Regions from separate parts of the Lysinibacillus capsici genome, predicted to be linked through region 2. Evidence: riboswitches for the same ligand, from Rfam matches in the RefSeq annotation. Region 2 holds a riboswitch; the other holds the start of a gene.
The links. A riboswitch is a leader RNA that binds a small molecule or an ion and turns the genes downstream of it on or off. The one in region 2 is predicted to bind cobalamin.

Region 1 (3,207 bases), 990 kb from region 2:
GCGCATACAAACCGACAACAGGTATAGAAATACTAAAAAAGATCGTTAAAACAGCACCAACAGATGCCCCTGATGAAACCCCTAGTGTATATGGATCTGCTAATGGATTTTTTAATAAACCTTGGAATGCTGCTCCAGCAATAGCTAGAGATGCGCCTACTAGTCCCGCTAATAACACGCGAGGCAAACGAATTTTCCAAAAAATATTGGCGGCTGTTTCATCAACCGCCTTATTCCATAATACTTCTAATGGAATATGAACTGAGCCTATCGCTACGCCACACCAGATGCTAATAAGAAGAAGCGTACATGTTAGTGTATAGGCTAGTGCTATTTTTTTCACTTAAATACCTCAGGATAGATTGCTTTTGCTAATTCTTCTAGACCTTCTGCTAAACGTGGCCCTTGACGACTTGTAGTACTTTCATCTACCTGCACAATCGCATTATTTTTTACGGCATTAATCGTATCAAAGCCCGCCCGTTTTGGTATTTTCGTTAAAATATCTGGTACATAATGATATGTCACCACGATGACATCTGGATTTTTTGCGATAATTTGTTCTGCATCAATTTTATACCAATTATCGCCATCTACAGCTACATTCTCTGCATTGATCATTTCAAGCATCGCGTTCATAAACGTACCATTGCCAGCTGTATAAATATCTGGCTCATCTGATGCTTCAACTAATACTTTTTTGGGTTCAACATCCTTGACTTTAGACAAAACTTCTTCTACTTTTGCCTTCATATTAGCAACAATTTTTTCTGCCTCTGGTAATTTTCCTGTAGCACGTCCAAGTTGCTCAATTGTTGTATATGTTTCATTAAAGTCTTGTGCGTTTCTTACTACAAATACTTTCAAACCTGCTGATTCAAGCTGTGCAATAGCCTCTTCTGAAAGAGACATGCTAGATTCGTGTGAAAAAACGATATCTGGTTTTAAGGCAATAATTTTTTCAATATCGTACTCCATACCACCAACCTTATCCTTCTCAGCTGCCTCTGGCGGATAATCGTCGTTGTCAGTAACACCAACTATTTCATCATTTAAACCTAGTCCAAAAAGGATTTCAGTATTACTTGGAATAAGTGAAACAATTTTCTCAGGAGGTGCTTCAAGTGTAATGTCCTTATTAAGGGCATCTGTTACCGTCATTGGGAATGTTGCTTCATCCACTTGTGCTGTTTCTTGCTGTGTTTGCTGCTCGTTAGATGGCTTGTTATCTTTTGCTTCCTGCCCACAAGCAGCTAGCAAGCCTACTGCTAAAAATGCTGATAATCCTATTTTCCAAAATTTCTTCATGTGAATCCTCCTTCGTTGGTCCATGCGACATTTCGCTTTATTCTGCATCAAAATAAAACCCCTCATCTTTGAACGATGAGGGGGCAAAATCGCACCAAAAAACTGATACAAAATCCACCACCCTATCCTCGTAGGTTGTCATGTCGTTATAAAGGCAGGTCTCCTGGCTAGTGCTACTTGCGATTTTTCAAGCCTTCCCGAAATCTTCAGTGGCATCATTTGAAAAAACTCACACTTACAGTGGCGGGACCGCATCGGAATCACACCGATTTCCCTTTTCACTTTACTTAAGTAAAGAACCTTTATAATATTCAGTTGATTTCATTATACATGAAAATGAAAGAAGTCGCCTCCATTCAAGACGACTACCCGGCCATTATACAATTTCAGAAAAGTATTGGACTGTTTTCATTTGAGCACCCATTTCTCTTAGTGACCATGTCTGTTCTAAATAAACGTCCGCTAGTTTTTCATATTTCCCACCAAATTTATGTGCCCACTCAACCGCTATGACACTTTCATAAAGGTGAGCCATTTTTTCAGCCATACCTTTTGCTTCAAAAGTTTTCGTTGCCGCGTCTAAAGCGCTAAAAATTTGCAGTTTCATAGAAATATTCGCCAATTGTTCTTTAACGATTTGTACTAGTGAGCTGTCAGCTAATTTCTCTAATCGTTCCTCCATCTCACAGACAAACAGTTCATGTGCATGAAACTTATCCACTAAACGAATGAGTTCTAAGGCCAAAATATTAGCCGTCCCCTCCCACACCGTCAACACTTGCGCATCTCTTAATAAGCGGGGCGTTACAAAGTCTTCTATATAGCCATTACCCCCGTGTAATTCAATTGCCTCACTGGCATAGTGAACAGCTTGCTCTGCCGTTTCTTTTTTCATAATGGCAATATATAAACGATTCATAATAAGTTCTTGCTGTGTTCCCTGTCCACTTGTCACTTTATCGTATAATTGAATAAGATCAAAAACTGTCGCTACTTCCACGTGCAACTTAGCTGCAAATTTCCCTAAAGTATCCTGAATCATAGGGTATTGTGTTAAGGGCTTGCCAAATGCATGTCGATTGGTTACATAATGTTTTGCCTCTAAGAAGCCACGACGCATAATACCAATAGAAGCGACTGCATTACAAATTCTTGAGAGATTTAGTGCTTCTAGCATATAATAAATCCCTTTATTTTGCTCCCCTACAACATAGGCAAGTGCACCATCAAATTCTACCTCACCAGATGGAACTGCCCGAACGCCTAATTTATCTTTCAATCGGCGAATACGTAGATGATTTGTTGTTCCATCTTCTTTACGCCAAGGAACTGCAAACAACGTTAAGCCTTTGGAACCTGCTGGCGCCCCTTCTATTCGTGCCAATACCATCGCTACACCACACATGCCCGCATTGGATGCAAAGTATTTTTCACCATATAGACGATACGCAGTGCCATCCTTTCTCGCCTCCACCACATTTGCACCGACGTCAGAGCCTCCTTGACGTTCTGTTAAAAAGGTCGCACCTTCATATAAATCTGTGTCACCTGTTGCACAAACATGTGGTAAAAAACGTTGCTTTACCTCTTCATCTGCATAATGATCTAATAGATAGGCAGTAGCCATCGTCAATGTTACGGGACAATAAAATCCAGGTTCTGCATGTGATAGCAAATAACCTTGTGCAAAGCTATAAACATAATTCCCCTTGTGACCTAGCTGCGGAATATGCTTGTGTACATAACCTACAATCCCAGTATTATATGTCTCTTCAATCGTTTTTTTATAGCCATCATTAACCCAAACCTCTGATATCTCTTTACCATAGGCATCATATCTTTGAAGGCGAGGCTCACCCAGTCGATCTGTATGCTTTGCCCTCGTATCAATATCACCTG
Region 2 (3,207 bases):
GCCCAGCTATTCAAGTCAGAAAAAACATTATTAACATTAGCTGCATCTAATATTTCTTGCTGGAAAGTGCTAGAGCCTGCTGTATATATGTCTGGCTTAGGGCTAACCTCTAAATAAACATTTTTCGGCGTTTTTACGTCCTTCACCTTCATTTGTACTTCAGCAATTTTCGCTTTAATCTCTTCATTTAATTTATTTCCTTTATCAGCAACACCCATCACAGCAGCAATTTGTTCGATATCTCCATAAACATCATCAAAAGTAGTCGCAGATTGAATAACAAATACTTTAATTCCTGCGTTCTCAAGCGGCTTTAGTGCATCCTTATCACCGATTGTATAAGCAATGACAACATCTGGCTTTAACGCTATAATTCTTTCACTGTTAAAATTCGTAGTATCAGAGACACGTTCAATTTTTTGTGCTTCCTCTGGGTAAGTATCGTACTCAGTTGCTCCTACAATTTTATCGCCAACACCTAAAGCAAACAAAATTTCAGTATTACTTGGTTGTAAAGATACAACTGTTTTTGGTACTTCATTAAACGCTATTTCCACTCCACGGTCATCTGTCACTTTATAGCTTGTTTTCTCTGCTTGTTGTGTATCTTGCGAAGCATCTTTATTTTTTGTATCTTCAGCAGTGCCACAGCCTGCTAATACCAGTGCAAGTAAGAGCACTGATAGCCATTGGAAATTAAATACTTTTTTCATTGTTATTCTCCTTTTTCTTTTTCATTGGGTAGGATTTACTAATAAACGGTATTTCCGCTATTCCAGCTTGCTGATTCATAAAAACAGCCATGACAAAACATACATTAGCTAATAAACCAAGGTAATCGAAAAGAATAGCAGGAACCTCTCGTTCTTCTGATACTTTGTGTAAAGTACGATATGATTTTTTTGCCTCACTGCGACAAAGATGTAAGGCTGCAGCAGCCTCTGTTCCTTGAGGTAAAACAAAACTTTGAATCTCTTCCTTCACATGGCGAACGTAAAAATCATAACGTTCACTTAACCAAGATAAATCCTCTTCAGTTACTGCTAATTTCCCACGTACTGAGCCATTCACATGATAAGCCATAGGTAACATAAGCAATAAATCCTCAGCAACAACTTGAACATCCTCTTTTTTTACCGCAGCTAATGCAACTCCTAGATGTGTTGTCAGGCTATCTGTTCGAATTTCAAAATCGACCGTTGAAGCTTTCTCACGCATAAATGGATAACAAGAATAACGGGCATCTTTTTTCACTTGCTTCCCCCCTATTTTCTATAATGAAAAATTCATATTTGAAAGGCATAAAAAAGTCGCTCCTTTTTGCAAAGGAACGACAAAAATAACATAATGAGCCATCAAACTGGACAAAGCCTATGTATTTGCCGTATATCCTCCTAGCTTCCGAGAAGTTTTTATACGTTCAAATAAAGGTCGGTCTCCTGGCTTGTACAGTTCGTCACATGAAACGAATGTGTTATAAAGGACCTTCCCATCTTCTTTGAGACAGTGGTAAATCTTTATAATGGCTGCACTTACAGTTGCGGAAACAGCTCCGGTTTTTCACCGGATTCCCGATTATGCTAATTAGCACCTTTATTCTGCAAGAATATTTCATTTGTAAAGCAGTTTATCATATATGCTTCAGAAAAAATAGCTGTACACAGTTTTAAAATATAGCATTATTTCTACTTGAAGAGAAAACTCTAACAAATTTTTACATTATTAAGAAATTTACTATAATAGTGTTTCAATTGCTTTTTCAATATCGAGCTGTGAATCTGTTGGTTCAAAGCGTGCGACGGTCTTACCATTAGCATCTACTAGAAATTTTGTAAAGTTCCAGCGAATATTACGACCATCTAAAAAGCTTGGGGCAAGTTGAACAATTGCTTCTGCCAACATTTTCTCCTGCATACTTGCCTTCCCAAACTCTCGGTAATCCACTTCATGCTTTAAATAATTAAAGAGTGGATGTGTAGCCTCTCCATTTACCTGTACAAGCTCAAAAATCGGGAATGTGACCCCATAGTTTACCTTGCATAGATGCTTAGTTTCCTCCCCATCTTCAGGATTTTGATGGCCAAATTGATCACAAGGGAATCCAAGAACTACAAAATTCTCTTTTCCATATTTATCATACATTTTCTGTAAGTCTTCAAATTGATATGTAAATCGGCATTGGTTTGCCGTGTTAACAATTAACATTGTTTTTCCACGATATGTTTCCATCGATAAAATTTCGCCATTAGGCTTCCGAACTAGATAATTATAAATGCTCATGCATAATCCCCTTTTTTCATTCATTATAGTTGACTATTCTATCGTTCATCAAAGAATTTGCACAAAAAAACACCACCTCGCTACTTTGAACGGATGGCTGACTTATACTTCTTTTTATATTTAGCATCTTGTTCTTCATTAATTAAACGATGGGCAATATCTAATAATTTCGAGTCATTTGTTTGATCATATAGCTTTTTAAATGACATAATAATATCCTGACGAATAAGAGATGGCTGTTTTTCATCTATACATGTTTGAAATCTTTTAGCTAGATACGATACAACCAAATCTCTTTGTACTGGACCCGCCTGTCCAATTTTCCAAATTGCTTGTAATGCATGCCTTGCCGTAGCAGATTGTTCATCGTAAGTCACAGCCCAAATCTTTAAAAAATCCTCCAAGACCCTTTCTTCTGGATCACTTTTTGCAGCTAAAGCGCATAAAATTTGTGCAGCACGTGCACGAGAATAACCATTATTGTATGTAAGTGCTTTTATTAGCTGTTCCCAAACTGCATATGTCCAATCTACGGGTTCCTGCATAATTTTCATTAATTCCTCGTAAGATTCATATTGAATATCGCGATCATGCTCTGTTAGATTACTAAAAAGTTGCAAAATCTCTTTTTCCATAATTCATCCCTACCTTTATTGTTTCAGAACGTAATAAAATTTGATTTATGGTACACTTAACTTAATTTTTTTCGCAAAGAAGGTGAGTTTATGAATAAATTTAATGCTAGGAAATTGATTTTTCGGTTGATTGTGATAATATCCCTACTTCTAGCTGCCTATTTTATTATCCCAGTGTCCATGCCTTTAATACTTGCTGGGATTAGTGCATTTTTCTTAGAACCAATTGTCATGTTCTTTAAACGGAAATGGAAAATGTCACGGAAAATAGCAGTTGCTTTTATTTACATAG

Region 1: linked by a shared signal. The riboswitch ahead of LCP48_RS03060 (ABC transporter substrate-binding protein) and the one ahead of LCP48_RS21440 (hypothetical protein) in region 2 are both predicted to bind cobalamin.

What each region holds. Positions count from the first base shown of each region.
Region 1 covers NZ_CP084108.1:630,698-633,904, reverse strand. Annotated here, with positions in the region: gene LCP48_RS03065 (FecCD family ABC transporter permease) at 1-343, opposite strand, end outside; gene LCP48_RS03060 (ABC transporter substrate-binding protein) at 340-1,308, opposite strand; cobalamin riboswitch at 1,445-1,627, opposite strand; gene LCP48_RS03055 (acyl-CoA dehydrogenase family protein) at 1,685-3,207, opposite strand, start outside.
Region 2 covers NZ_CP084108.1:4,336,724-4,339,930, forward strand. Annotated here, with positions in the region: gene LCP48_RS21435 (ABC transporter substrate-binding protein) at 1-713, opposite strand, end outside; gene LCP48_RS21440 (hypothetical protein) at 697-1,254, opposite strand; cobalamin riboswitch at 1,413-1,610, opposite strand; gene LCP48_RS21445 (glutathione peroxidase) at 1,735-2,280, opposite strand; gene LCP48_RS21450 (hypothetical protein) at 2,361-2,915, opposite strand; gene ytvI (sporulation integral membrane protein YtvI) at 3,006-3,207, shown strand, end outside.